DNA from 3 places in the Frigoribacterium sp. CFBP9029 genome. Region 3 is predicted to be linked to each of the others. Evidence: predicted binding sites of a transcription regulator. Region 3 holds the regulator's gene; each other region holds the start of a gene.
The links. Region 3 encodes LexA, which represses DNA repair genes until DNA is damaged. Its sites were predicted from a motif close to TCGAACANNTGTTCGA; they were not measured.
Positions count from the first base shown of each region.

Region 1: SOM11_RS10575 (DUF6504 family protein) is a predicted target of LexA. The motif match lies at 7,608-7,623, and genes of this name have one in related genera.
Region 2: SOM11_RS10600 (DNA polymerase III subunit alpha) is a predicted target of LexA. The motif match lies at 7,457-7,472, and genes of this name have one in related genera.

Region 1 covers NZ_JAXCWB010000007.1:36,154-46,098, forward strand. The annotation lists gene cydC (thiol reductant ABC exporter subunit CydC) at 1-73, opposite strand, end outside; gene cydD (thiol reductant ABC exporter subunit CydD) at 70-1,731, opposite strand; gene cydB (cytochrome d ubiquinol oxidase subunit II) at 1,742-2,743, opposite strand; gene SOM11_RS10550 (cytochrome ubiquinol oxidase subunit I) at 2,743-4,155, opposite strand; gene SOM11_RS10555 (DedA family protein) at 4,242-4,901, shown strand; gene SOM11_RS10560 (TetR/AcrR family transcriptional regulator) at 4,963-5,610, opposite strand; gene SOM11_RS10565 (SOS response-associated peptidase) at 5,758-6,480, shown strand; gene SOM11_RS10570 (App1 family protein) at 6,498-7,541, shown strand; gene SOM11_RS10575 (DUF6504 family protein) at 7,649-7,975, shown strand; gene pnuC (nicotinamide riboside transporter PnuC) at 8,100-8,789, shown strand; gene SOM11_RS10585 (glycoside hydrolase family 15 protein) at 8,811-9,945, shown strand, end outside.
Region 2 covers NZ_JAXCWB010000007.1:47,360-57,304, reverse strand. The annotation lists gene SOM11_RS10625 (hypothetical protein) at 1-469, shown strand, start outside; gene SOM11_RS10620 (histone-like nucleoid-structuring protein Lsr2) at 524-862, opposite strand; gene manD (D-mannonate dehydratase ManD) at 1,060-2,298, opposite strand; gene SOM11_RS10610 (TraR/DksA family transcriptional regulator) at 2,424-2,759, opposite strand; gene SOM11_RS10605 (glutathione S-transferase family protein) at 2,756-3,778, opposite strand; gene SOM11_RS10600 (DNA polymerase III subunit alpha) at 3,894-7,418, opposite strand; gene SOM11_RS10595 (FUSC family protein) at 7,530-8,891, shown strand; gene SOM11_RS10590 (glucose-6-phosphate dehydrogenase) at 9,095-9,945, shown strand, end outside.
Region 3 covers NZ_JAXCWB010000007.1:146,682-156,626, reverse strand. The annotation lists gene priA (bifunctional 1-(5-phosphoribosyl)-5-((5-phosphoribosylamino)methylideneamino)imidazole-4-carboxamide isomerase/phosphoribosylanthranilate isomerase PriA) at 1-91, opposite strand, end outside; gene hisH (imidazole glycerol phosphate synthase subunit HisH) at 171-806, opposite strand; gene hisB (imidazoleglycerol-phosphate dehydratase HisB) at 803-1,417, opposite strand; gene SOM11_RS11095 (histidinol-phosphate transaminase) at 1,414-2,499, opposite strand; gene SOM11_RS11090 (LysM peptidoglycan-binding domain-containing protein) at 2,609-2,995, opposite strand; gene lexA (transcriptional repressor LexA) at 3,246-3,935, shown strand; gene hflX (GTPase HflX) at 4,006-5,550, opposite strand; gene SOM11_RS11075 (class I SAM-dependent methyltransferase) at 5,634-6,242, shown strand; gene dapF (diaminopimelate epimerase) at 6,270-7,148, opposite strand; gene miaA (tRNA (adenosine(37)-N6)-dimethylallyltransferase MiaA) at 7,145-8,056, opposite strand; gene miaB (tRNA (N6-isopentenyl adenosine(37)-C2)-methylthiotransferase MiaB) at 8,077-9,660, opposite strand; gene SOM11_RS11055 (regulatory protein RecX) at 9,698-9,945, opposite strand, start outside.

The DNA.
Region 1 (9,945 bases), 110 kb from region 3:
GCACGCCGAAGACGATGCCGGGCAGCGAGCGTCGCGCCGTCGGCTGGGCGGTGCGGAGCAGGGAGGTCGTCATGAGAGGGCGCTCCGGTCGAGGGCGGACAGGGTCACGACGGTGTCGGCCGCATCGCGGACGGCTGCCCGATGGGTCACGACGATCACGGCGACGCCCGAGCGCGCGATGTCGACCAGCCCGTCGATCATCCTGGTCTCGGTGACGGGGTCGAGCGCCGACGACGGCTCGTCGACGAGCAGCAGCCGGCCGCCGCGACGCCGCAGCCGGTAGACGGCCCGGGCCAGCGCGACCCGCTGCGCCTGCCCGCCGGAGAGCCCCGTGCCGCCCGCGCCCAGCTCGACCGCGGGGTCCATGCCCTGCCCCCCGGCGGCCGCGAGCGCCGCGAGCACGGCCTCGGGGTCGACCTCGTCGCCGAGTGCGATGTTGTCGGCGACGGTGCCCGAGACGAGCCCGGGGGTCTGCCCCGACCAGGCGATCTCGTGCGGGGCGGGGGCGCGGTCGGCATCCTGCCAGCGCGCCTCGCCCTCCGACGGCACCGCACCCCGGAGGGCGGCGAGCAGCGAGGTCTTCCCGGCGCCGCTCGGTCCGACGATCGCGACGAGGCTGCCCACGGGGGCGACGAACGACGTCGTCGGGGACGAGGGCGCGCCTCCTCGGTGCACGGCGACCTCGGAGACGATGAGGGCGTCGGTCGGACCGACGGCGGCGAGGGGGGCGGAGGCGCGGGCGGGGTCGGCGGCGCCACTGGCGGTGGTCGTCTCCCGGTCGGCGTCGTCGAGCAGCTCGACGACCTCCGTCGCGGCGGCGACGCCGTCGGAGGCGGCGTGGAAGTTCGCCCCCACCTGCCGCAGCGGCAGGTAGGCCTCGGGGGCGAGCAGCAGCACGAACAGCGCGACAGGCAGCCCGAGCGACCCGTCGACGAGCCGGATGCCGATCGACACGGCCACGAGGGCGACGGAGAGCGAGGCGGCGAGCTCGAGTGCGAAGCCGCTGAGGAACGACACGCGGAGCACCGACATGGTCTGCGTCCGGTAGTCGTCGGTCAGTCGGCCGATGCGGGCGACCTGGCGTCGCTCGCGGCCGAAGACCTTGAGGGTCGACAGGCCGTTCACCGCGTCGAGGAACGACGAGGCGAGACCGGCGAGCCGATCCCACTGCCGGGCCTGGGCGGTGCGGGTGGTCCAGCCGATGAGCACCATGAAGACGGGGATCAGCGGCAGGGTCAGGACGACGATGAGCGCGGAGAGCCAGTCGTTCGCGCCCATCACGGCGACGATGAGCGGGGTGCTGAGCGCCGTGAGGATCAGCTGCGGCAGGTACTTGGCGAAGTAGTCGTCGAGGGCGTCGAGGCCCGGGCCGATCAGGGTGGCGAGCCGGGCCGAGTTCCGGCGAGCGAGCCACTCGTGGCCCCGGTCGGTGACGGCTCGGACGACGCGGCGGCGCAGTTGGCTCTTCACCACGGCAGCCGTCCGCGCGGCGACGGCCTCGAGCGCCCACGAGACGAGCGAGCGGGCGATCACGGCGAGCGCCAGCCCGACGAGCGCCTCGGTGAGGGCGGGTGCGCCGCGGCCGTCGACGACGGCGACCACCGAGCGGGAGGCGGACCAGGCGACCGCGATGACGCACGCCGTCTGCACGACCCCGAGCACCGCCCCGATCACGAGGAACGTGCGGGCGGCGGCGGCGTAGCCGAGGAGGCGCGGGTCGAGCGGCTTCACGGTCGTCGGCTCACGAGGCGGCCGGGATCGTCGCGCGGCTGATCCTCTTGCGGAAGATCCAGTACGTGAACCCCTGGTAGCCGAGGATGAGCGGCACGAAGACGAGGGCGACCCAGCTCATCACGGTGAGGGTGTAGTCGGAGCTCGCCGCGTTCGCGATGGTGAGGCTGTTCGCGGGGTCGTTGCTGGCCGGCATGACGGCGGGGAACAGGGCGGCGAACAGGCTCGCCACGGCGAAGGCGATGGTCACGGCCATCAGGGCGAACGCCCGCCCCTCGCGTCCCCGGAGGTTGGCGGCGAACGAGGCGATGAGGGTCACCGCGGCCGCCGCGGAGAGCACGGCCGACGCGATCGTGCCGTGCATCAGCGTCGTGATCACCAGGAACGACGCGGCGACGACGATCGTGACCAGCCCGGCCCGCACCGCGAGTCGCCGTGCCCGCTCGCGGATCTCGCCCTCGGTCTTCAGCGAGACGAAGACCAGGCCGTGGGTGAAGAAGAGCAGGAGGGTCGTGAAGCCGCCGAGCAGGGCGTAGGGGTTGAGCAGATCGGTCAGGCCGCCCGTGTAGTTGAACCCCTCGTCGAGCGGCACCCCGCGGACGACGTTGGCGAAGACGAGTCCCCAGACGAAGGCGGGCACGGCCGAGCCGACGGTGATCATCAGGTCGAAGCGGCGCTTCCAGGCGGCCTCGGGGCGCTGGTGGCGGTACTCGAACGAGACGCCGCGGGCGATGAGCGCCAGCAGGATCAGCAGCAGGAGCAGGTAGAAGCCGCTGAACAGGGTCGCGTACCACTCGGGGAACGCCGCGAACATGAACGCGCCGGCCACGATGACCCAGGTCTCGTTCAGATCCCAGACGGGGCCGATCGTGTTGATCAGCACCCGACGGTCGGTGTCGTCCCTGCCGAGGAACGGCAACGACATGCCCACGCCGAAGTCGAACCCGTCGAGCACGAAGTAGCCGACGAAGAAGAACGCGAGCAGCAGGAACCAGAGGGTGGGGAGGTCCATCAGTACACCGTCGCTTCGTGGCGGATCTCGCCGGATTCGGGGTCGGGCACGGGCGCCTCGCCCGGCCCCTTCTGGGCGGCCTTGACGATCAGTCGGAACTCGACGACCGCGAGGCTGCCGTAGATGAGCGTGAACGCGATCAACGAGATGAGCACGGTCAGACCGGTCACGTTGGGCGAGACGCCGTCCTCGGTCTTCAGCAGCCCGAAGACCAGCCAGGGCTGTCGTCCCATCTCGGTGAAGACCCAGCCGACGATCATCGCCATCAACGGGAGGGGGTACGACCAGACGGCCGCGCGCCACACCCACCGGTTGACCGGGAGGCGGCCCTTGCGGGTCACCCAGAGGCCGACGAGGGAGATGAGGATGGCGACCATGCCGAGGCCCATCATCCAGCGGAACGACCAGTAGGTCACCCAGATGATCGGCGTGTAGTCGCCGGGGCCGTAGAGCTGCACGTACTGCGCCTGCAGGTCGTTGATGCCCTCGACCGTGCCGTCGAACGTGTGCGTCGACAGGAAGCTCAGGAGGTACGGGACCCGGATGCTGAACAGCTCGTGCACCCCGTCGGGCGTGCCGAGGGTGAAGATCGAGAACGAGGCGTCGGCACCGGTCGAGGTCTTGTAGAGCGCCTCGGCGGCCGCCATCTTCATCGGCTGGGTCTCGACCATGGCGAGGCCGAGCTGGTCACCGGTGAGGACGGTGAGGGCGCCGGCGGCGACCATCGTCCAGAGACCGAAGCGCAGCGCGGGCCGCATGGTCTCGAGGTTCTGGTTGCGCGAGAGGTGCCAGGCGGCCACCGCGACGATGACCGCGGCCGACACCATGAAGCAGGCGAAGATCGTGTGGGGGAACGCGGCGAGGGCGACCTTGTTGGTGAGGACCTCCCAGAGGCTGGTGAGCTCGGCCCGGCCCTTCTCCTCGTTGATCGCGTAGCCGACAGGGTTCTGCATGAACGCGTTCGCGGCGATGATGAAGTAGGCCGACAGGATGCTGCCGACGGTGGCACCCCAGATGCTCGCCAGGTGGAGCTTCTTCGGGACCTTGTCCCAGCCGAAGATCCAGATGCCGATGAAGGTCGCCTCGAGGAAGAACGCGAGCAGACCCTCGAGGGCGAGCGGCGCCCCGAAGACGTCGCCGACGAACCTCGAGTAGTCGGACCAGTTCATGCCGAACTGGAACTCCTGCACGATTCCGGTCACGACGCCCATGGCGAAGTTGATCAGGAAGATCTTGCCGAAGAACCGGGTGAGCTGCAGATAGTGCAGCTTCCCGGTGCGCACCCATGCCGTCTGGAAGACCGCGACCGTGAAGGCCATGCCGATCGTCAGGGGCACGAAGAGGAAGTGGTAGATCGTCGTCAGACCGAACTGCCACCGCGAGAGGAGGAGCGGGTCGAGGAGGTCGTTCACAGAGACAGTATGCGTCCCCAGTTACACAACAGGTGTCGTTTAGCGGTTCTGGTCGCTGCCGAACGGCTGTGAATAGGATCGAGCTCGTGAACGACCTCCTCGGCAGCCTCCTCGACCTCGTCCAATCGGTCGATCCGGTGCTGCGGACCCTCCTCGCCGGTCTCGCCATGGTGCTCGAGACCTCGGTGCTGCTCGGACTCGTCGTGCCGGGCGACACCGTGGCGATCGTGTCGGCCACGGCGGTCGCGACGCCGTTCGAGTTCGTCGCGCTGGTGCTGGCGCTCGTGACCGGGGCTCTGATCGGCGAGAGCGTGGGGTTCGCCCTGGGTCGGCGCTTCGGCCCCGCGATCCGCCGCAGTGCGGTCGGGCGGCGCCTCGGCGAGCGCAACTGGGTCCGGGCCGAGAACTACCTGGCGCGTCGCGGCGGGGTCGCCGTGTTCGTCTCGCGCTTCTTACCGGTGCTGCATTCGCTCATCCCGCTGACGGTCGGCATGAGCCCGATGCGCTACCGGACGTTCCTGGCCTGGACGGCCCCGGCCTGCATCCTGTGGTCGACGGCGTACGTCTCGGTCGGTGCCGCCGCCGCGGGCGGCTACCGGGAGATCGCCGACCGGCTGCACTGGGCCGGCTACCTCTTCGTCGCGGTGATCGTCGTCTTCGGCGTGGCCGTGGTCGTCGTCAAGAGGATCGTGCACGCTCGGGAGGAGCGGCACATGTCCGCTCCCGACGACGCCCCCTCGGAATGACCGCTCGTGGCGAGCGCCCGGAGTCAGCGTCCGGAGCGCCCGATCAGGGTGACCGCTCGGGTCAGCGGACGGCGAGGACCGGCTCGAGGTAGGCCACGACGACGCGTCGGCACTCGTCGATGAAGCGCGGGTCGCCGTCGCCGCCGGACACGAACGCCCGGGCGAGGAGGGAGTTGCCGATCTCGACGACGACCTCGACCGCCAGCTCGGTCTCGGCGTCGCGGACGACCCCGAAGCGGTCGACCAGCAGACTCGTGATGCGATCGGCGAGAGGGCTGCCCGCGGGCGCCTCGTGCGGCGCGCCGAGGTCGGGAGCGTCGCCGAACCTGATGGCGCGGAACCCGGGCTCGTCGCGGTACATCTCGGCCTTGGCGTCGATGAGCGCCTCGATGGCACGACGCCAGTCGACGATGTCGGGGTCGGCCACCCGCTCGGCGACCGTCGCCGTGAGGCGCTGGATGCAGCGCAGTGCGAGGGCGTCGACCACGGCGATGCGGTCGGGGAAGTACCGGTAGACGGTGCCGATCGAGGCGCCCGCGCGCTCGGCGACCATTGCGGTGGTCAGGCGCTCGTAACCGATCTCGTCGATGATCGACGCCGCGGCGTCGAGCAGCCCCGTGAGACGCGCGGAGCTCCGGGCCTGGACCGGCTCGTTCCTGAGCAGTGATGATCCCCCGGGCAGTGCTTCTGTGACCTCGGTGGCGAGCAACGGTTCTCCTTCTGCGATTCGCGACGTCGTCGCGACATGGTGCTGGACGTCGATCGAGGGCGCCGTGAGCGCGGTGCGCACCGACCTCGTGCACCGCTCCGCCCGTCGGTGGCGGCCGATGTCGGTGCGAGCCGGGAGAATGGACGCATGTGCGGACGATTCGTGATGGCTCGCGCCTCGAGCGACCTGGTGGCCCTGTTCGACGTTGATGTATCAGGAGACACTCTCCCAGATCCTTCCTGGAATATCGCTCCGACCCGCCCGGTGAATCTGCTGGTCGACGCCGCCCCCCGCGGCGCCGACGCCGGCGGCCCGCCTGTGCGGCGGCTCGCGGCGGCCCGATGGGGACTCGTGCCCGGCGGGTCGAACGGGCCCGAGGGCGCCCCGGTGTTCAACGCCCGATCGGAGACGGCGGCCGAGAAGCCGATGTTCCGCGACGCGGTGGCGGCCCGCCGCGGGCTGGTGCCGGCCACCGGCTACTACGAATGGACGACCGACCCCGCGGGCGTCAAGCACCCCCATCTGGTGCGCCTCCCCGACGACGAGGTCATGCTCTTCGCCGCGCTGTACGAGTGGTGGCGCGACCCGCGGGCGGCACCGGACGCACCGTCCCGGTGGCTGCTGTCGACGACGATCCTGACCCGCGCCTCCTCGGGGCCGCTCGAGACCCTGCACGACCGGATGCCGGTCTTCGTGGGGGCCGACGTGATGGACGACTGGCTCGATCCCGAGACCGAGGGCGACGACGATCTCGTGCAGGGGGTCGCGGGGCTCGCACCCGAGATCGCGGACCGCATGTCGTTCCACGAGGTCTCGTCCGAGGTCGGCTCGGTGTCGTCCGACTCCCCCGCCCTCGTCGAACCGGTCTGACGTGACAGGATGGGCGCATGCCCGACACCCGTAGACCGGCACCGGCCGGAGTCGAGCCGCTGCTGCACCGCGCCGCCCGCATCGAGAACTCGGTCCACCGGTTCCGCGAGAAGCGCGCCCGCAAGCGGGGCCTCCTCCCGACAGTCGTCCCTTACACGGGCTACGGCTCGTCCGGCTGGGCCCGCGTGCTGTCGCGGGTGCTGCTGACCCGCAAGGGAACCCTCGAGGGGATCGACCGGGCGAACGTGCGCGGTTGGCGCAGCTTCACCAGCGTGCCGGTCGAGAAGGCCAGGGTCGACGTCGTGCTCGGCGGGCGCACGCACCACCTGACGACCGACCGCGGCGGCGTGCTCGACGTGCGGGTCGAGGTCGACCTCGAACCGGGCTGGCACGTCGCCACCGTCAGCTGCGAGGGCTCGCTGCCCGTCGACGCCCCGGTCTACGTGATCGACCCCGACGTGCGGTTCGGCGTCGTGTCGGACATCGACGACACGGTCATGGTGACATCGCTGCCCCGGCCCTTCCTGGCCGCCTGGAACACGTTCGTCCTGAACGAGCACGCCAGACGCCCCGTGCCCGGCATGTCGGTGCTCTACGAGCGACTGCAGCGCACGGCCGGCGGCTGCCCGGTGATCTACCTCTCGACCGGCGCCTGGAACGTCGCCCCCACCCTCTCGCGGTTCCTCTCGCGCAACCTCTACCCGAGCGGTCCGCTGCTGCTGACCGACTGGGGCCCGACGCACGACCGCTTCTTCCGCAGCGGACGCGAGCACAAGCACGCGTCGCTCGACCGGCTGGCGAAGGAGTTCCCGCACATGCGCTGGCTGCTGGTGGGCGACGACGGCCAGCACGACGAAGAGCTCTACGGGCGGTTCCTGCACGAGCACCCCGACTCGGTCGCCGCCGTGGCGATCCGCCAGCTGTCGCCCAGCGAGGCCGTCCTCGCGGGTGGCCGGTCGACGCGCTCCGAGCACGCCCAGGGCAGCGACACCCCCTGGGTGTCCGCCCCCGACGGCGCGGGCCTCTGGGATCAGCTCGCCGACGCCGGCGTCGTCGAGTGAGGGCGTAGCAGCCTCTCGATCCTCCCTCTCGCGGGTCGGATGTCGGCGGCCGACCGTACACTTCGTTCGAACACACATTCGAACGACGACGAGCGGGGCGAGACGACATGAAGGTCGACGAGAAGGTACCGGTCGAGACGACCGACGACGGGGCGCCGCTGCGATTCGTGTGGCGGGGCGTCGTGTACGGCGTGGTCAGCCCGCCCGAGCGGTGGATCACCCGCCGAGAGTGGTGGCGGTCGGCTGCCCGGGCGCCTCGGGGCGGGGCGGTCGATCTGCTCGAGCTGCCGGTCTGGCGGGTCGACGCCCTGCCGCTGACCGACGGCGCCCATCGGATCGACGGCACCTTCGACCTCGCCCTCGACCCCGCGCTGGGCTCATGGCTGCTGCTCGGCGTCTTCGACGACCGCGTCGAGCAGCAGCTGTTCGCCTGATCGGCCGGCACTCGGGAATGCCGACACTCGGGAATGAACGACGCACCCCGCTCGTTCCGACCTCGGCGACTCGAGCGCCGTGGCAGATCACGGAGACCGTCGTCGCCACGACCAGGAGGACGACGTGCAGGTGATCCGGTGGCTCTTCGACGCTCAGCTCGTGCTGGGCGATCAGACCATCCTCTGGCGAGAGATCGTCGGCAACGTCTTCGGTCTGCTCAGCGCCCTGGGCGGCATGCGCCGGAAGGTCTGGGCCTGGCCGATCGGCATCGTCGGCAACGCCCTGCTCTTCACGGTGTTCCTCGGCGCGGTCTTCGACACGCCGAACCCGGTCAATCTGCTCGGCCAGGCCGGGCGTCAGGTGATGTTCATCGTGGTCTCGATCTACGGGTGGCGCCGCTGGCGGCAGAGCGAGACCGGGGCCGGCGCTGCGGTCGAGCCGCGGTGGGCCGGCTGGCGCAACCGCGTCCTGCTCGTCGTGGCGCTCTTCGGCGGCACGGCCGTGCTCACCCCGATCTTCGGCGCCCTGGGCTCGTACGAGCCCGTCTGGGCCGACGCCTGGATCTTCATGGGCTCGCTGCTGGCGACGTACGGCATGGCCAAGGGCTGGGTCGAGTTCTGGCTGATCTGGGTCGCCGTCGACCTCGTGGGCACACCGCTGCTGTTCAGCGCCGGCTACTACGCCTCGGCGTTCATGTACGTCTTCTACGGCGCGTTCACCCTGATGGGCTTCGTCGTCTGGGCGCGCACCCGCCGGCAGAAGCCTCAGATCGAGACACGCTGGCCCGACCCCACCCTCCAGCGGGGTCGCTGACCGGACTGCTTGGATGGCCGCATGCCCCTGCCCATCGAGAACTACGCCCTGATCGGTGATCTGCACACCGGATGCCTCGTCGGCACCGACGGCAGCATCGACTGGCTGTGCCTGCCCCGCTTCGACTCCGCCTCGACCTTCGGCGCCCTGCTCGGCGACCACGACGCCGGGCGGTGGCTGATCGCCCCGACCGACGCCGACGCCACCGCGACCCGTCGCTACATCGACGACACGTTCGTGCTCGTGACGCGGTGGCAGACCGCCACGGGCGTCGTCGAGGTCACCGATCTGATGCCCTACGGCGACCGCCGCGCCGATGTCGTGCGCCGGGTGACGGGGGTCTCGGGCACCGTGACCCTGCACGTCGATCTGGCCATCCGCTTCGGCTACGGCAGCGCCATGCCCTGGGTGCGGCAGGTGACCGACGGCGACGACACCGCACTCGTCGCGACGGCCGGCCCCGACGCCGTCGTCGTCCGAGGGCCGCGCCTGACCGCCACCGACCACACCCATGCGACCGAGTTCGACGTCGCGGCCGGCGAGGTCGTCGACCTCTCACTCACCTGGTACCCCTCGCACCGGCAGCCACCCGCGGCGGTGGACATCGACGCGGCCATCGACGACACGGTCGGCTGGTGGCAGGCCTGGGCCGCACGGTGCACGACTCCCCCGGCCTACGAACGCGAGGTCCGCCGTTCGCTGCTGATCCTCCGAGCGCTGACGCACGAAGACACCGGGGGCATCGTCGCCGCCGCGACGACCAGCCTGCCCGAGCAGTTCGGGGGCTCGCGCAACTGGGACTACCGCTACGTCTGGCTCCGCGACGCGTCGATGACGCTGCAGGCGCTGATCCTGCACGGCTACGTCGAGGAGGCCGATCGCTGGCGCGGCTGGCTGCTGAGGGCGATCGCCGGAGACCCGGCCGACGTGCAGATCATGTACGGCCTCGCCGGCGAGCGCCACCTGCACGAGAGCGAGATCGACCACCTGCCCGGCTACGGGGGCGCCGCTCCGGTGCGGGTCGGGAACGCCGCCTACAAGCAGTACCAGGGCGACATCTTCGGCGAGGTCATGATCGCCCTGCACGAGGCCCGCCAGCTCGGCGTCGACGAGACCGAGTACTCGTGGCCGTTGCAGCGGGCCCTGATGCAGTACG
Region 2 (9,945 bases), 99 kb from region 3:
GAGCCTGGGCCAGTGGCTGGGGCTCGAGGGCGAGGCCGTGCTGCTGCTGGGCGGCGCCTCGTATCCCGAGATCGCCGAGCATCAGGGCACCAGCCCGTCCGCCGTGTACGCCCGGGTGGGGCGCTCGCTGACGCTGGCGCCCTACGCGCAGGCGTCAGGCTCCGACGGGGCGTCGAGTCGCGTGTCGGCCGAGGGCGTCGACCTCGCGAGGGCGGAGTACCTGCAGGAGGCGCACGGGAGCGGTTCGGACTCGCCCGGTCCCGAGGGGGTCGGTGCGGGCGACTCGCTGGCCGACCGCATCCCCGAGATGCTGCGGGCGGGCGAGCTCCGCACGACGGAGATCGCGGCGGCGCTGCCCGACTACCGGCGGAGCAGCGTGCTCTCCACGCTCAGCGTGCTGACCAGGCAGGGTCGAGTCGAACGCGTGGGTCACGGCGTCTACGCTCTGCCCCGCCCGACCACCCCGTAGACGGGAGCGCCGGCGGCCGGTGGTCGCCACCCCGCCGCCGGCGCCCCCGGTGGATCAATGAGCGGCGTCGTAGGCCTCGCGGACCGAACCCGAGACGCGGCCGCGATCGGACACCTCGTGGCCGTTCGCGCGCGCCCACTCGCGGATCGCCTGCAGCTCCGCCGGGTTCGACTTGCCGGCGGGGCCCCGGCTCGGGGTCTGCTTCCGCCCCGTCCGGCGGCCGGCGGAGACGAACGGCGAGAGCGCGGAGGTGAGCTCGTCGACATGCGAGTCGTGCAGATCGATCTCGTACGTGGCGCCGTCGAGGGAGAAGGTCAGAGTGCGGCCCTCGCCATCGGCGATGGGCGAGCCGTCGAGATCGTCGACGAGTTGGATAAAGGTCTTCTGGGCCACGGGAATCCTTTGTTCGGCGATTAGACAAATCACAGAGGCGACTTATCGGATTCACTATGGCTTATTTCCGCGCTAATCGCACCTGGAGCTTTTCTCACGAATCCACTGAACAATGACGTATTCGACGAGCCGTTCGCTTTATCAGGGGCGATGGGATATCCGCATATGTCCTTCCGAGAGGGTGCGATCTCTCCGGTTCACCAGTCGTGCACCGTGCCATCGGCCAGCCGGTTGTACGGCAGATAGGCCTTCTCGTACGGATACCGGCCGGCCTCGTCGACGTCGAGCTCGACTCCGATGCCGGGTCGATCACCCGGGTGCAGCATGCCGTCGACGAAGGTGAATCCCTGGTCGAAGACCAGATCGGTGCGCGCACCGTGCTTCATGTACTCCTGGATCCCGAAATTGTGGATCGAGAGACCGAGGTGCATCGCGGCGGCCATCCCGACGGGCGAGATGTCCGTCGGGCCGTGCATGCCCGACTTGATCTGGTATTGCGCCGCATATTCGAGAACCCGTTTGAGATGCGTGATGCCGCCGGTGTGGGTCACGGCGCTCCGCACGTAGTCGATCAGCTGCTCGCGGACGATCTGCTGGTAGTCCCACACGGTGTTGAAGATCTCGCCGATCGCCAGAGGCGTCGTCGTGTGCTGGCGGACGAGGCGGAGGGCCTCGGGGTTCTCGGCCGGGGTGACGTCTTCGAGCCAGAAGAGGTCGTACGGCTCGAGGCTCTTTCCGAGGGAGGCCGCCTGGATCGGCGTCATGCGGTGGTGCCCGTCGTGCAGGAGGGGGATCTCGGGGCCGAACTCGTTGCGGACCGCCTCGAAGACGGTGGGGACGTGACGCAGATACGAGCGGGTGTCCCAGTCCTCCTCGTTCGGCAGCGCACCCCGTTGAGCGGGCTCGTGGTCGTAGCGGACGCCGGTGTTGGCGTCGAAGGTCGCGTTGGACGCGATGCCGTAGATCGACTTCAGCCCGGGCACTCCGGTCTGCACCCGGATCGCCTTGTACCCCTGCTCCTGGTGATCCCGGATGCTGTCGAAGAGCTCCTCGAGGTCCTTGCCGGAGGCGTGCCCGTAGGTCAGCAGCCCTGTCCGGGAGGCGCCGCCGAGCAGCTGGTAGAGCGGCATGCCGGCGGTCTTCGCCTTGATGTCCCAGAGGGCGACGTCGACGGCGGCGATCGCCGCCATCGTCACCGGCCCCCGGCGCCAGTACGCGCTGCGGTACAGGAACTGCCAGGTGTCCTCGATGCGGGCGGGGTCCCGTCCGACGAGGAGGGGGACGACGTGCTCGGTGAGATACGCGACGACGGCGAGCTCCCGGCCGTTCAGCGTGGCGTCGCCGAGTCCGGTGATCCCCTCGTCGGTCGTCAGCTTCAGTGTCACGAAGTTGCGATCGGGGCTCGTGACGATCACATCGGCGCTGTCGATTCTCATTCCGTCTCCTTCGACCGAATCCGTGCTCGGGCGAGGGCCCGGGCACGGACCAGCTTAGGGAGACGACTCCGGGAGGGGCGGGCGGCAGCCGACCCGCGCCTCCTCGGCTCGGCAGGAGGCGCGGGTCAGCGCGCGCAGTCGATGCAGAGTCGAGCGGTCGGCCGGGCGTCGAGCCGGGCGTCCCCGATGCGCGCCGAGCAGCGCTCGCAGCGGCCGAAGGTCCCCGCGGCGAGGCGCTCGAGAGCGGAGCGCGCGTCGTCCGCCCGGTCGAGCGCCGACCGGCGGATGGCGTCGAGCTGCGACCTCTCGTAGGCGATCGTCGAGCCCTCTGGGTCGTGCTCGTCGTCAACGTTCGCCGACTCGCGGGCCTCGGCCACCGCCTCCATGTCGCTGCGGAGGCGCTCGGCGAGCGAGAGGGCATCGTCGCGGATGCCCTCGAGGCGGGCGACGGGCCCGATCACGAGACGACGAGCGGGGGCACCTCTTCGCCCGCACGGGGCGGCGCCGGGGGAGTGCCGTCGCCGAAGGGCCGTCCGCCGAGCTGCTCGCGACCGTGCGCGGTCAGCCAGCCCGACGGGTCGGGCCCGGCGGGGACGATGCCGGTCGGATTGATGTCGCTGTGCACGATGTAGTAGTGCTTCTTGATCTGGTCGAAGTCGATCGTGTCGCCGAATCCGGGGGTCTGGAACAGATCGCGGGCGTAGGCCCAGAGCACGGGCATCTCGGTGAGCTTGTTCCGATTGCACTTGAAGTGGCCGTGGTAGACCGCGTCGAAGCGGGCCAGGGTCGTGAAGAGGCGGATGTCGGCCTCGGTGATCGTGTCGCCGACCAGGAACCGCTGATCGGTCAGTCGCTCGGACAGCCAGTCGAGTCGCTCGAAGAGGGTGCGGTAGGCGCGCTCGTAGCTCTTCTGCGACCCGGCGAAACCGGCACGGTAGACGCCGTTGTTCACGTCGCGGAAGACCACGGCGTTCACCTCGTCGATCTCGGCGCGCAGGTGCTCGGGGTAGAGGTCGGGTGCGCCGTCGCGGTGGAGGTCCGTCCACTCGGTGGCGAAGTCGAGGGTGATCTGCGGGAAGTCGTTCGTCACGACCTTGCCGCTCGGCACGTCGACGATCGCCGGCACCGTGATGCCGCGCGGGTAGTCGGGCGTGCGGGCGAAGAAGGCCTCTTGGAGGCGCTCGATGCCGAGGACGGGGTCGCGCCCGTCGGGGTCCAGATCGAAGGTCCAGCTGCGGGCGTCGTGCGTCGGGCCGGGCAGTCCCAGCGAGATCGCGTCTTCGAGGCCGAGCAGTCGGCGTGAGATGACGCTGCGGTTCGCCCAGGGGCAGGCCCGCGCCGCGACGAGGCGGTAACGGCCCGACTCGACGGGCCAGCCGTCGGCGGCGTCGCGCGTGATGCGGTCCTCGATGTAGTTGGTGTCGCGGGTGTACTCCTGGCCGGGCTCGACGTAGGTGCCCTTCGCGTGCTGCTCGCTCATGCCGCCACCCTACGCACGCCCGGTCGGCAACTCCTGTCCGGTGTCACGCCGGGCCGCGACACGCCGACGTCCGGTGCGGCCGGGCGGCAGGGAGGAGGAGTTGCCGACGCGCGGGTCAGGCGCCGACGTCGACGGCGTCGAGACCGGCGGCCGAGGAGGCGCGGGTCGCGCTCCACTCCCGCCACATCGTCTTGAGATCCCAGGCGTCGTCGGCCTCGAGCGAGATCCCCCGCTCGCCGGTGCGACGGGTGCGGCCCTGGATCAGCATGAGCTGCGTGCCGAACAGGAGGGAGCCGGCGCGCTGCTGCGCCTCGTCGAAGAACGTCGAGTCGGAGACGCCGCTGCCGTCGTCGAGGCTGATGAACACGACGCGCCGACCGCTGCGCATCGGCGGGGTCTGGGTGGCGATGCGGATGCCGGCCACGAGGACGGTCGTGCCGTTCCAGTGGTCGCGCAGGTCGGCGGCCCGGACGACGCCGAGGTCGTCGAGCATCGGACGGTAGCTCTCGATGACGTGCTCGCTGACCTCCATCGACAGGATGTCGAGCTCGTCGCTCACCCGGTCGCGGACTCCGACGTCGGGGGTGCCGGTGGGCACGGTGTCGGAGTCGTCGACGACGAAGTCGAGCTGGTTCTCGACGTCGGCCGCCCGGGGCCGTGACGACCTGCCGGTCAGCGCGCGCACCCTGGCCAGGACATCGCCCCTCGTCCGCCCCGGGCCGGCGAGCGAGTCGAGCGCCCCGACCTGGGCGAGTCGCTCGAACAACGACCGCGACGGTGTCGCCCGCTGCCAGAAGTCGGTGATCGATTCGTACGGGCGACCCACGACGACCCGGGCGAGCTCGGCGTCGCTGATGCCGTGCACGTCGACGAGCGACAGCCGGATGCCGAGGTCGCCGGTGCGAGTCGGCGCGATCGGGGTGGCGGGTGCGCGCAGCCGTTCGACGCGGTAGACGTCGGTCGAGGCGTTGACGTCGAGCGGCAGCACCGGGATGCCCATCCGCCGCGCCTCGGTCAGGAGCAGCCGCTTCGGGTACATGCCGGGATCGTGGGTCAGGATGCCGGCGAGGAACTCGGCCGGGTAGTGCGTCTTCAGCCATGCGCTCTGGTACGTGGGCAGGGCGAAGGCGGCACCGTGCGCCTTGCAGAAGCCGAACGATCCGAAGCCCTTCAGCACGGCCCAGATGCGGTCGACGTCGGCGTCGTCGTAGCGGCGCAGCCCGGTCTCGGGGGCGACGTTGGCCCGGGTGCGGGCGCGGAACGTCGCCTCGAGGGCGTCGTCGTCGCCCTTGCCCATGTGACGTCGGATCTCGTCGGCCTCGGCGAGGCTCACCTGCATCGTCGCCTCGAGGATCCGCAGGACGTGCTCGTGGTAGATCACGACGCCGTAGCTGTCGTCGAGGAACCCCGCGAAGCTCGGGTGGATGTAGTCGGGATGCTGGAACCCGTGCTTCGTGTCGAGGAACGGCACGATCATGTTGCCCTTCATCGGCCCGGGGCGGAACAGGGAGATGTCGGCGATGAGGTCGGAGTAGCGGTCGGGCTGCATCTTGCCGATCAGCTCGCGCTGCCCCGGGCTCTCGATCTGGAACATGCCGAGCGTGTGCGTCGTCCGGATCGCCGCGAACGTCGGCTCGTCGTCGTGCGGGATCTCGTCGAGCTCGATCCGCCCCTCTCTGTTCACGTACCGTGCGTCCACCGGCAGCGCACCGGCCACCGCGGCCCTCGAGCCGTTCACGCGCTCGATCTCGTCGAGCGCGTACGCCAGCGTGCTCTGCATGCGCACCCCCAGCACGTCGAGCTTCAGCAGACCGGCGTCGTTCATGTCGTGCTTGTCGAACTGGCTCATCGGCAGACCGATGCCGCTCGGCTGGACCGGCGTCATGCTGAGCAGACCGGAGTCGCCGAGGATCACCCCGCACGGATGCATCGAGATGTGCCGCGGCAGCCGGTCGAGTCGCTCGCTGAGATCGACCAGCAGGTCGATCTGCCCGTCGCTGCGGGCCAGCTCGGCGATCTCGCGCAGCTCGGGCTTCTCGGCCAGGGCCGTCCGCAGGTCGCGGGCGTTCGAGCGCCAGACGTTCTTGGCGACGAGGTCGATCTGCTCGTCGTCGAGACCGAGCGCCAGACCGGCGTCACGGACGGCGCCTCGCCCCCGGTAGGTCGACTGCATCGACATGAGTGTCACCCGGTTGCTGCCGTACCGGTCGAAGATCGCCCGGTAGACCTCGTGCCGCCTCGCCGACTCGACGTCGATGTCGATGTCGGGGAGCGTCTCCCGCTTGTTGCCGAGGAACCTCTCGAACAGCAGATCGTGCTCGATCGGATCGACGTTCGAGATCCGCAGCAGATAGGTGACGAGGCTGCCCGCCCCCGACCCGCGTGCGGCGTTCCGCACCCTCATGTCGCGCATCAGCTTCGACACGTCGGCCACGGTCAGGAAGTACCCGGCGAAGCCGAACCCCGTGATGATGCCGAGCTCGTAGCGCATGCGCTCGTCGACCTTCTCGCGCAGAGCGCGACCGGCGTCGCCGAACCGCTCGGTGATCCCCGCCTCCGCCCGGCGGAACAGCACCTGGTCGGGATCGCCGTCGACTCCGATCGCACTCGGCTCGGGGACCTTCGGCCGACCCCAGCCCAGATCGGCGGCGGGGTCGAGTCGGCACCGGTCGGCCAGCCGCTCGGTCGCGGACAGCATCTCGTCGGCGGAGCTGCGAGGCAGCGAGGAGGCGTCGGTCACCATCCGCGCGACGGCGCGCATCGCATCGGCCGACTTCAGGAACGCCTGCGCGTTCGGCTGCGGGCGGAAGCTGCCCAGGGCGGCGAGGTGCCCCGCCGAGTCGAGGACGTCGGCGGTGACCGCTTCGTCGGGGTCGAGGTAGCGGACGGCGTTGGTCAGCACGGCCGGCACCCCGACGTGGTCGGCCAGCTCGAGCATGCGGGCCGCGTGCCGGATGCTGCGGCTCTCGCCCGGCTCGGTCAGATGGCAGACGACCTCGACCACCACGCCGCCCGGCAGCTCGGCCGCCCAGTCGGCCAGCGACGCCGCCGCCTCGGTGTGCCGACCCGCCTGCACCAGTCGACCCACGTCGGAGTCCGGGCCGAGCAGCACGGTCGCGGCGGGCCCCGACTCGCCCTGGACGAACGCCCGCACCCGTGACCGGCCGATGGTCGCCACGCTGTTCGCGCTGCCGCTCGCCTTCCGCGTCGCCCGGCCGTGCGCGGCGCTGATCAACCGGCAGAGCGCCGCCCACCCCGCACCCGGAGCGCCGCCGTCGATCGACCCGTGCGCCAGCACGACGATCCGATCGACCGGAGCACCCGTGCCCGCAGCACCAGCGCCTCCGGCAGCTCCTCCGCCGGCACCCGCGCCCGCAGCACCAGCGCGTCCGCCGGCACCGGCGCCAGCCCCGGCACCGGCCCGATCGTCGCGGCACCCCAGCTCCACCCCCACGATCGGGTCGACGCCCGCGGCGCGACACGCGCCGATGTGCCGGATCGCCCCGTAGAGCCCGTCGCGGTCGGTGATCGCCGCGGCGTCGGCCCGTCGCCCGGCCACGGTCTCGACGAGGGTCTTCGGGTGGGCGGTGCCGTAGTGCGCGCTGAACGACGACGCGACGCGGAGATGGGTGAAACGCATGACTGGTGCCTCGTGCTCAGACCCCCGGCCGGGTCGGTTCGAACAGATGTTCGATCAGTGTACGTGGTCGACGACCCGGCGGCGACGCCCGCCGGCTGGCATCATCGAGCCATGACCGACCGCCGCTCGACCCTCGACCGGGACGCCCGCGCCGTCGGGCACTGGACCCGCGTGCTGCTCGCCCAGCCGCGCCTCCTGCTGGCTGTGAAGACGGCGTTCGCCGCGGGGCTCGCCTACTGGATCGCCCCGCAGATCCCCGGCACGGCGGCCGACTATCCCTACTACGCGCCGCTCGGCGCGGTCATCGCCATGTATCCGACGCTGCGGGCCTCCTTGCGACAGGGCATCCAGGTGCTGCTGGGCGTCGTCGTCGGCATCGCCCTCGCCACGGCGGTCTTCGCCCTGCAGGACGGGCCGCCCGGAGTCCTCGCGGTCGGCGTGCTGGTCGGCATCGGCGTCGTGCTCGCCGGCATCCGCTGGCTCGGGGCCGGTCGCGACTGGGTGCTCACCGCGGGCCTGTTCGTGCTGCTGCTCGGAGGATCGGACACCGAGTCGTACGGCATCGGCTACATCGTCCAGCTCGGCGTCGGCGTCGTCGTGGGCGTCGTCGTCAACTTCGTGATCGTGCCGCCTCTGAACACCTCGCGCGCCGAGACGCGGCTCCGGCGGGTCCGGCAGGCGCTCGCCGACCGGGCCGACGAGATCGCCGGCGTCTTCGAGACGCCCTGGCCCCTCGAGGACGACGACTGGGAGGAGCGCGTCGGCGAGCTGCCCGCGACCCTCCACAGCGTGCGCTCGTCGGTGCAGTACGCCGACGAGTCGCGGCGGATGAATCCCCGGTGGCTGCTGCGTCGACGCGATCTCGGCCACGAGTACGCCGAACTGGCCGCGTTCGAGCGGGTCTCGTTCCATCTGCAGGACATCGCCGAGGTCTCCGGGGTCCTCGGCAGACGCATCGGCCGCCAGATCGGCATGCCCGACTCGCTCGCCCCGGCCGTGGCGCACACCCTGCACGGGGTCGCCGAGGTGATCAGGCGCCACGACTCCGACGCCGACGTGTTCGTCGAGGCGCGCCGTCGCATCGCCGACCTCTGGGAGGCGATCGACGCCCACCGCGACCGCCCCACCACCGACACCAGCGGCGGGGTGTCGATCGCCGTCTCGCTCGGTCGCATCGTCGCCGCGCTCGACCCCGACGACGGCACCGCGCCCCGGCCCTCCGAGACGGACGCGGGGACGGCGGAGGCCGGGACCGACACCCAGGAGGCGCGCCCCGGATCCGACGGAGCCGACGGAGACGAGACGACCGGCGCCGACGACACCGCCACCGCCGACGACTCCGCGGATGCCGACGACTCCGCGGATGCCGACGACTCCGCGGATGCCGACGGCACCACGGGCGACGACGGCACGGCCAGGGCCACGGAGGACGACGAGGCGCCCCGCGACACCGTCCGACGCGACGCCGACTGACGGGGTGCGACGCCCGCCGCCCAAGAGCAGTACGGTTGACCGGGCACCGACGCCGAGACGCGACCCGTGCCCTGACCGGCCGGGGCGGTCGACGGGAATGCCCGTCCGCCCTGTGCGTTGACACTCGTGGCCTGAGCACCCCACCCGCCGCCAGATCGACAAGCGACGATCCGTTCGCCGCCCTCATCCATGAAAGCCGCACAGTGACAGACACCACCACCCTCATCATCCTCGGAGCCAGCGGAGACCTCACCGAGCGTCTGCTGCTCCCCGGCCTCGCCAGCCTGCTGAAGAGCGACCGCGGAGTCGACGTGCAGCTGATCGGCACCGGCCGCAGCGAGCGCAGCGCCGACGAGTGGGACGACGTCGTCAAGACGGCGTTCAACGGCGACGCCGGCAGCGACCTCGCCAAGAAGACCCTCGCGTCGAGCCGCTACATCCAGGGCGACCCCACCACGGTCGAGCACCTGAAGGCGCTGTTCGAGGCCAGCGAGGGCACGCCCGTCATGTACTTCGCCCTCCCGCCGGCGATCAGCACGAAGGTCATCCAGTCGCTGGCCGAGATCGACCTCCCCGAGGGTCTCCGCCTCGCCCTCGAGAAGCCCTTCGGCTCCGACGAGAAGAGCGCTCGCGAGCTGAACGCCGAGCTGCTGAAGATCGTCCCCGAAGAGCGCATCCACCGCACCGACCACTTCCTCGGTCGTGCGACCGTGCTCAACATGATCGGCCTCCGCTTCGCGAACCGCCTGTTCGAGCCGGTCTGGAACAGCGAGAACATCGAGAAGGTCGAGATCTTCTACGACGAGGTGCTCGGTCTCGAAGGCCGCGCCCAGTACTACGACAAGGCCGGCGCCCTGATCGACATGATCCAGAGCCACCTCCTCCAGGTGCTCGCGGTCATCGCGATGGACGCCCCGTCGTCGATCGACTCGGTCGAGCTGCGCAGCGAGATCGCGCGCGTGCTGCGTGCCACCTGGGTCAAGGGCGGCGACCCCGTCGCGTCGAGCCGTCGCGCCCAGTACTCCGCCGGCACCATCGACGGCAAGGACGTCCC
Region 3 (9,945 bases):
CCTCCCCCTGGGTCAGACGGACGGCCTGCCCCCCGGAGACGTCGACGGCCGGGAACAGGGTCAGGCTCGGAGTCGTGCAGAAGTCGCTCATGTCGTCTCTCTCGCGGCGGCGCCGCGCGGATCGCGTCGGGGCCCCGCTGAGCGCGGGACCGGAGTCGGGTTCGGGAGGGTCAGAGTGTGCCGAGCCAGTTCGAGAGCAGCCGGATGCCCGGCCGCCCCGACTTCTCGGGGTGGAACTGCGTGGCCCAGAGCGGTCCGTTCTCGACGGCGGCGACGAAGCGGCCGCCGTGGTCGGCCCACGTGACGTGCGGCTGCGGGAACGGCGGGATCACGTCGAGGGTCCACGACTGGGCCGCGAACGAGTGGACGAAGTAGAAGCGCTCGTCGGCGACGCCGTCGAACAGCGTGCTGCCCTCGGGGACGTCGACGGTGTTCCAGCCCATGTGAGGCAGCACGTCGGCCTTCAGCTCGTCGACGACACCGGGCCATTCACCCAGCCCGCCCGCCGTCGCACCGCGCTCGACACCGCCCTCGAAGAAGACCTGCATGCCGACGCAGATGCCCATCACGGGTCGCCCGCCGGCCAGACGGCGATCGATGAGCTCGCCGCCGCGGACGGACTCGAGCGCGCTCATCACGGCGCCGAAGGCCCCCACGCCCGGCACGAAGAGGCCGTCGGCCGCCTGCACCCGGGCGCGATCGGCCGTCAGCTCGACGTCGGCCCCGGCGAGCTCGAGGGCCTTGACCGCCGAATGGACGTTGCCGCTGCCGTAGTCGAGCACCACGACGGAGGGACGGACCGTCACAGCGCGCCCTTCGTGGAGGGGATGCCGACCACCCGCGGGTCGGGCTGCACGGCCTGACGGAGGGCTCTCGCGAAGGCCTTGAACTCGGCCTCGGCGATGTGGTGCGGGTCACGCCCGCCGAGAACCCGGATGTGCACCGTGATGCCGGCGTGGAAGGCGATCGCCTCGAACACGTGGCGCACGAGAGACCCCGTGAAGTGACCGCCGATCAGGTGCAGCTCGAAGCCCTCCGGCTCGCCGCCGTGCACGAGGTACGGGCGACCGGAGATGTCGACGACCGCCTGCACCAGGGCCTCGTCGAGCGGCACCAGGGCGTCGCCGTACCGTGCGATACCCGACTTGTCGCCGAGCGCCTGACGGAGCGCGGTGCCGAAGGCGATGCCGATGTCTTCGACCGTGTGGTGCGCGTCGATGTGCGTGTCACCCGTCGCCGCCACCCGCAGATCGATCAGCGAGTGCTTCGACAGCGCCGTCAGCAGGTGGTCGAAGAACGGGACGGACGAGTCGATGCTCGACGAGCCGGTGCCGTCGAGGTCGAGCGACAGCGCGATGCGCGACTCGCTCGTCTCACGCTCGAGGGAGGCCACGCGGGTAGGGGTCTGTTCGGTCACGAGGAGAGCCTAATGTCGCGCAGCGCTTCGAGGAACGCCGTGGTCTCGGCCTCGGTGCCCGCACTGACCCGGAGGTGGTGGGGGATGCCGAGGTTCCGCACGATGATGCCCCGGGCGAGCAGACGCTCGAACACGTCGGCCGGATCGTCGACCCCGCCGAACAGCACGAAGTTCGACCAGGTCGGCCAGGGCTCGTAGCCGAGCTCGGTCAGCACCCGGACGATCCGGTCGCGTTGGGTGGCGATCTCGCCGACCATGGCGAGCATCTCGTCGGCGTGCGAGAGCGCGGCGATCGCGGCGGCCTGGGTCAACGACGACAGGTGATAAGGGAGGCGCACCAGACGGAGCGCGTCGGTCACGGCCGGGTGGGCGGCGAGGTATCCGACTCGCGCCCCGGCGAAGGCGAAGGCCTTGCTCATGGTGCGGGAGACGATGAGACGCGGCCGGCCTTCGAGCAGGGTCAGAGCCGTGGGCTGGCCGACGGGCATGAACTCCGCGTACGCCTCGTCGACGAAGACGATTCCGTCGGTCGCGTCGTAGGCGGCCTCGACCGTGGCGAGGTCGAGGGGCGTGCCCGTCGGGTTGTTCGGACCGCAGAAGAACACGATGTCCGGTTCGGTGCGACGGATCTCGGCGACCGCCGTCTCGGGGCTGATGATGAAGTCGACGTCTCGCGCACCCTCGACCCAGGTGCTCCCGGTGCCCGCCGCGATGATCGAGTGCATCGAGTACGTCGGAGGGAAGCCGAGGACGCTCCGCCCGGGGCCGCCGAAGGCCTGGAGGATCTGCTGGATGACCTCGTTCGAGCCGTTCGCCGCCCAGATGTTGTCTCGGGTGAGGCCGTGACCCAGATAGGCGGCCAGGGAGTCCCGCAACTGCGTGAACTCGCGGTCGGGATACCGGTTCACCTCGAGGACGGCCTGCGCGATCGATGCGACGATGTCGCGTGCGACGTTCTCGGGAATCGGATGCGTGTTCTCGTTGACGTTGAGAGCGACCGGCACCCTGGTCTGCGGTGCGCCGTACGGCGTCAGGCCACGGAGATCGTCACGGATGGGAAGGTCGTCGAGACTGAAGGACACCGCTCCATGGTAGGTCTCCACCGGACGGAGTCCCGAATCGTCGGCCCTCGGCTGGCAGCGGTCGCGACCCCTCGAGGTCTCTTCAGACGGAGCCGCAGTGGACCGCCCGTCAGTCGGAGTACTGAGCGGGGACGGCGAGAGACTGCCCTGCCGCGACCTCGGTGCTGCTGAGGTTGTTCAACTGCACGATGTCGCTGATGACGTCGCGAGGGTCTTTGGTGGGTGCGATCTCGGACGCGACCTGCCACAGGGTGTCTCCCCCGTCGACCGTGACGTAGTCGAACGACGCCGCACCGGCGGTGTCCGATGCAACTGCACCGGGCCCGGCGAGGAGCACGCCGCCGACGACACCGGCGACGAGCAGACCGACGGCGGTGCTGACGACACGACGCCCCCGCCGGGTGATGCGCAGCCGGACGCGCGGGGGCGAAGAGAAGGAGGCGACAGCGTCGTCGGTGGGGGTGGGAGTGGCAGTGGTGGTCGTGATGGCGCTCATGAGGTGGTCCTTTCACCGCTAGAGGAGACGTCCGTGTTCGTGCCCGGCGATCGGCCGGGAACACCGGGCACGAAGACGTGTTCCGAACATATCTTCGATCAAGGTCGATTTCAACCCCGATGTTCGATTTTCTCGACGTGGATCGGCGACACACTCGAACATGTGTTTCGCCGAAGACGCCGCATCGGATACGGTTTCGATCGGTGGTCCGAGTAGAACAGCGACCACCGACATCCACGGCAGGAGACACATGAGCGACGCGCAGCGCACCCGGTCGACCGAGACGGGCTCGGTCACGCGCAAGGAGCTGACGGCCAAGCAGACGTCGATCCTGACGGCCATCCAGCAGAGCATCGGACAGCGCGGATACCCGCCGAGCATGCGGGAGATCGGCGACGCCGTCGGTCTGAAGTCGCTGTCGAGCGTGACCCACCAGTTGAACCAGCTCGAGCTCGCGGGTCGCATCCGACGCGATCCGAACCGGCCCCGCGCCCTCGAGGTCCTCTCGACCGAGGCGCCCGCCCTCGCACCCGTGACGAGCATCCTCACGACGAGCGACGACGGCGACACCGCGCACGTCCCGATGGTGGGGCGCATCGCCGCCGGCATCCCGATCACGGCCGAGCAGCAGGTCGAGGACGTGATGCCCCTCCCCCGCCAGCTCGTCGGCAAGGGCGACCTCTTCATGCTGCGGGTCGTCGGCGACTCGATGATCGACGCCGCCATCTGCGACGGCGACTGGGTCGTCGTCCGGCAGCAGAACTCGGCGGAGAACGGCGACATCGTGGCCGCCATGCTCGACGACGAGGCGACGGTCAAGGTCTTCCGTCAGCGCGACGGCCACACCTGGCTGCTGCCCCGCAACAGCGCGTTCGAGCCGATCGTCGGCGACCACGCTCAGATCGTCGGCAAGGTCGTGGCCGTGCTCCGGTCGGTGTGACCCCGACTCGACGAACGACGAAGCCCCCCGCCATTCGGCGGGGGGCTTCGTCGTGGTCGACTCGGTCGGCTCAGCTCGAGACGGCCTCGCGGTCGACGAACGGCGACAACCACGCCACGTCGCTCGGGTAGACCCGGGCGTGCACGCGCGTGCCGGCCTCCTCGTACTCCGTCTCGACGACACGACCGGAGTCGTGGAGATGAGAGACGACGTCGCCCCTGTCGTACGGTACGAGCAGCTCGAGTTCGACGTCAGGGGTCGGAAGGGTCGAGGCGATGCGCTCGAGGAGCTCGTCGATGCCCTCGCCCGTCCGGGCGGAGACGAAGACCGCGGTGGGGACGAGGCCCTGGAGCACGAGTCGCTGGTCGGGGTCGACCAGATCGCTCTTGTTGAACACCACGATCTCGGTGATGTCGCCCCCGTCGACTTCGCTGACGACCTCGCGGACCGTCGCGAGCTGCGCCGCCGGATCGGGATGCGAGCCGTCGACGACGTGGACGATGACATCCGATGCCGCGACCTCCTCGAGGGTGGAGCGGAACGCCTCGACCAGCTGATGGGGCAGGTTGCGGACGAAGCCCACCGTGTCGGCGTACGTGAACGGCCGGCCGTCTGTCGTCGAGCTCTTGCGCACAGTCGCATCGAGGGTCGCGAAGAGAGCGTTCTCGACGAGCACACCGGCACTCGTCAACCTGTTTAGCAGGCTCGACTTGCCCGCGTTGGTGTAGCCGGCGATGGCGACCGAGGGCACCTCGTTGCGGTCGCGATTGGCCCGCTTGGCGTCGCGCGCGGGCTTCATCTCCTTGATCTGCCGACGGAGACGAGCCATGCGCGTGTGGATCCGTCGCCGATCGAGCTCGATCTTGGTCTCTCCGGGGCCGCGGCTGCCCATTCCGGCACCCGCGCCTCCTACCTGGCCACCGGCCTGCCGCGACATCGAGTCGCCCCAGCCGCGCAGTCGGGGCAGCAGGTACTCGAGCTGCGCCAGTTCGACCTGCGCCTTGCCCTCCCGGCTCTTGGCGTGCTGACTGAAGATGTCGAGGATGACGGCCGTCCGGTCGATGACCTTGACCTTGACCACGTCTTCGAGGGCACGACGCTGGCTGGGCGCGAGCTCCGTGTCGGCGATCACCGTGTCGGCGCCGAGAGCCGCGACGGTCATCCGCAGCTCTTCGGCCTTGCCGCTGCCGAGGTACGTGCTCGGGTCGGGGTTGGGCCGACGCTGCAGCAGCCCGTCGAGGACGACGGCGCCGGCCGTCTCGGCCAGGGCCGACAGCTCGCGGAGGGAGTTCTCGGCGTCGGAGAGCGAGCCCTGCGAGTAGACGCCGATCAGGACGACGTTCTCGAGTCGGAGCTGGCGGTACTCGACCTCGGTGACATCCTGGAGCTCGGTCGAGAGCCCCGCCACGCGACGGAGCGCCTGGCGATCGTCGCGGTCGAACTGGTCGCCGTCCGAGCCGGTGTCGTGCAGAGAGCGGGTCTGGATCGCCTGCGCAGGCGAGAAGACGGTGTAGGCGGAAGCCCGGGACGCCGCACGGTCGAGCACGCGGGCGACGACGTCGTCACCCTGCTCGGAACGCTCGGCATCGAGCGGGTTCGTGGGGAGGTCTGTCATCGGAGTGATACTAGCCCTTTCGTCAGGCGGTGAGCGGGGAGCCGATTCGGCCGCCCGTGGGGATTGTCGATAGGTTGTGGGCCATGGCGAGCGAGCACTACTTCTCTTCGGAACCGGAGAGCCTGATGCGGCGCCGGACCATCTCGGTGACCCTCGCGGGCCGAGAACTCGAACTCACCACGGCCGCGGGCGTCTTCAGCCCCGATCGGGTGGACGCCGGGACGGCCGTCCTCCTGGCCGACGTGCCCACGCCGCCGACCTCGGGTCATCTGCTCGATGTCGGATGCGGATGGGGGCCCATCACCCTGAGCCTCGCGTTGTCGTCACCCGACGCGACGGTCTGGGCCGTCGACGTGAACAAGAGGGTGCTGGAGCTCGTGCGCGAGAACGCCCGGGCCGCAGGCCTCGAGAACGTCAACGCCGTCGAGCCCGACGATGTTCCCGCCGACCTGCGGTTCTCGACGATCTGGTCGAACCCGCCCATCCGCGTCGGCAAGAACGAGCTGCACGGGCTCTTGACCAGGTGGCTCCCCCGACTGGAGGTCGGGTCGGACGCGTGGCTCGTCGTCCAGAAGAACCTCGGCGCGGACTCGCTGCAGAAGTGGATGAACTCCGAGCTGGGCGACGTCGTCGACGTGACCCGCGCCTCCACCAGCAAGGGCTACCGCGTCTTGACGGCCCACCGTCGCTGATCAGCGAAGCAGGCCCGACGACGGCGGTCAGATCTCGAGCGCCCCGTTGAAGACCAGTTCGGCCGGACCGCTGAGCGAGACGTGCTCGCCGTCGTCCGTCGGGACGACCAGGACGCCGACCGTGCCACCCGGGACCTCGACGCGCCACTGATCGGGCGCCCCGGCACCGGCCCAGTGCCGCGTCGCGAGGGCCGCCGCCGCCGCTCCCGTGCCGCACGAGAGGGTCTCGCCGCTGCCGCGCTCGTGCACGCGCATGCGGATGTGGCCGATGCCGTCGACCACCAGGGGGTCGGCCGGGACGACGAACTCGACGTTCGCGCCCTCGACGGGTGCGGGGTCGAGGACGGGGAGGTACGAGAGGTCGAGCGCGTCGAGCTCGTCGTCGGTCGCCAGCGCGACCACGACGTGCGGATTGCCGACGGACAGCGAAAGACCGGGGCGGGCCGCATGCAGCTCTCGAGCCCGCACCGTCGGCGACTCGTCGGAGAGCGACCAGAGGCCGAGATCGACCTGGAAGCCCGTCAGACTGCGCTGGACGTGGCGCACCCCCGCCCGCGTGCCGATCGCCAGGGTGCCGCCCGGCTCGAGCGTCGCGAGGCCGCGGTCGGTCAGGTAGCGGACGAAGACCCGGATGCCGTTGCCGCACATCTCGGCCGCGCTGCCGTCAGCGTTGTGGTAATCCATGAACCACTCGGCGGCCGGGTCTTCGGCCAGGGCGTTCCGGCCGTCGGGGAGGTGCTCGGACCGGACCGCGCGGATCACGCCGTCGCCGCCCACGCCGAAGTGGCGATCGGTCAACGCCCGGATCGCCACGGGGTCGAGGGGGAACTCGCCATCGGGGTCGGAGAACAGCACGAAGTCGTTGCCCGTGCCCTGGCCCTTGGTGAACTGGAGAGTGGTGGTCACGCGTCGAGTGTATCGAGGGCCGCCTCGACGCCCCCGGGGTCGCCGGACCGCACCCAGCGGACGTCGGGGTACCGACGGAACCAGCTCACCTGACGACGCGCGTAGCGGCGGGTCAGAGCCGCACTGGTCTCGATGGCGTCGGACTCCGTCAGCTCGCCGCGCAGCTGGGCGGCAGCCTGCGCGTAGCCGATCGCTCGACCCGCCGTGACGCCGCGCTCGAGACCGCGCGCGAGGAGACCGCGGACCTCCTCGACGAGGCCGTCGCGCCACATCCGCTCGACCCGGGCGTCGAGTCGCTCGACGAGGGCCTCTCGATCGTCGTGCACGCCGACGATGGCCGAGGGGCGCCAGCGGGCCGCCTCGTCGGGCAGGCGGGCCGAGAACGGCTCGCCGGTCAGCTCGCCGACCTCGAGGGCACGGACGAGACGGCGGATGTTCGTCGAGCCGATCTTCTCGGCGGCCAGCGGATCCCGGTCGCGCAGCAGGCGGAAGAGCGCACCCGGCCCCTGGGCCTCGCCGACGGCCTCGTAGCGCGCACGGATGGCCGGGTCGGTGCCCGGGAACCGGAGGTCGAACAGCACACTCGACACGTAGAGCCCCGAGCCGCCCACGAGCACCGCCACCGCACCCCGCCCCTGGACCTCGTCGATGACCGCCCGGGCGCGCCGCTGGTACCACTCGACGCTCGCTTCGTCGGTCACGTCGAGCTCGTCCAGGAGGTGGTGCGGTATGCCGCGCCTCTCGGAGACCGGCAGCTTCGCGGTTCCGATGTCCATGCCCCGGTAGAGCTGCATCGCGTCGGCGTTGACGATCTCCGCCGGGCGACCGCTCGACCGGAGCCGCTCGGCCAGGTCGAGGGACAGCGCGGACTTGCCGGTGCCCGTGGCACCGACCAGGGCGATCAGCATCTCTCGTCGACCCCGCGGACTCAGCGGAGACCGTCGGCGGCGTCGTAGATGGGCGTCGTCGACACGCGCAGGGTCGGCAGACCCAACGACACCCTCGGTGCCCCGGAGGCGCCGGTCGAGCCGGTCGCGGACGCCGGCACCCCGCACGAGTCGGCCTGGGCGCGGTCGTAGGCGTCGCCTGCCCGCGTGCGTCGCACGTCGAAGACGGAGCCGATCGACGACTCGGCGAGGAGATGGAAGGGAGCCGCCCCGGTCACGTCGACCGTCACGACATCGCCCGGTCGAGGCGCCTCGACTCCGTCGGGGACGTCGAGGTGGACGAGACGGCTGTCTTCGGCCCGACCGGACAGCCGGCGGGTCTCGGCGTCCTTCCGACCCTCGGTCGCCGAGATGAGCACTTCGACCCTTCGGCCGACGAGAGCGCGGTTCTCGTCGAAGGAGATCCGGTCTTGGAGGGCCGTCAGCCGCTCGTAGCGTTCTTGGACGATCTCTTTGGGGATCTGATCGGCCATCTCCCCCGCGGGCGTGCCGGGTCGGACGGAGTACTGGAAGGTGAAAGCCGAGGCGAAACGCGCCTCCTCGACCACTCGGAGCGTGTCGACGAAGTCGGCTTCGGTCTCACCCGGGAAGCCCACGATGATGTCCGTCGAGATCGCCGCGTCGGGCATCGCGGCCCGGACCCGGTCGATGATGCCCAGGAACTTCGCGCTGCGATAGCTGCGTCGCATCGATCGGAGGATCGCATCGGACCCCGACTGGAGGGGCATGTGCAGCTGCGGCATCACCGCAGGGGTCTCGGCCATGGCGTCGATGACGTCATCGGTGAAGGCGGCCGGGTGCGGGCTGGTGAAACGGACGCGCTCGAGGCCGTCGATGGCGCCGACGGCACGGAGGAGCTTGCCGAAAGCGAGGCGGTCGCCGAACTCGACCCCGTAGGAGTTGACGTTCTGACCGAGCAGGGTCACCTCGACGGCGCCGTCGTCGACGAGGGAGCGGACCTCGGCGAGGATGTCGCCCGGGCGCCGATCGCGCTCTTTGCCGCGCAGCGTCGGCACGATGCAGAAGGTGCAGGTGTTGTTGCAGCCGACCGAGATGGAGACCCAGCCGGAGCTGACCGAGTCGCGCTTGGCCGGCAGGGTCGAGGGGAACACATCGAGCGATTCGAGGATCTCGACCTGCGCCTCGTCGTTATGCCGAGAACGCTCGAGGAGCGTCGGCAGCGCCCCGACGTTGTGGGTGCCGAAGACGACGTCGACCCAGGGCGCGCGCTCGAGGACGGCCTCTTTGTCTTTCTGCGCGAGGCATCCGCCCACGGCGATCTGCATGCCCTCCCGCCGCCGCTTGACGCCCGCCAGCCGCCCCAATGTGCCGTAGAGCTTGTTGTCGGCGTTCTCTCGGACGGCGCAGGTGTTGATGACGACGACATCCGCTTCACCGTCGACGGCCGGCTCGTAGCCGGCGGCCTCGAGGGATCCGCTCAGACGCTCGCTGTCGTGCACGTTCATCTGGCACCCGAACGTCCGCACCTCGTAGGTGCGACGCGCGGGAGCCGCGAGGCCGTCTACTCGGGCTTCGGAGACCGGGGCGGGGAGAACCGTCGACATAGTCGGAGAGTCTACGGCCGCGGCCCCGGTCGACCGATCATCGGAAGCGGACGCCGCCCCGACCGCGAGGAAGAGCCTTCTCCACCGCCCGACGGATCGTCTCGGACCGATAGCCGCGGCGCATCAGGTACCCGTTCAGACGCCGCTCCGCGGTCGCCTGATCGAGCCCCTGCAACGACGTGGCGCGCTTCAGCGCCCACTCGTCGGCGCGTGACTGCTCGTCGTCGTCGTCGATCTCGGACATCGCCTGCTCGATGAGCTCGGGCGCGATGCCGCGACTGCGGA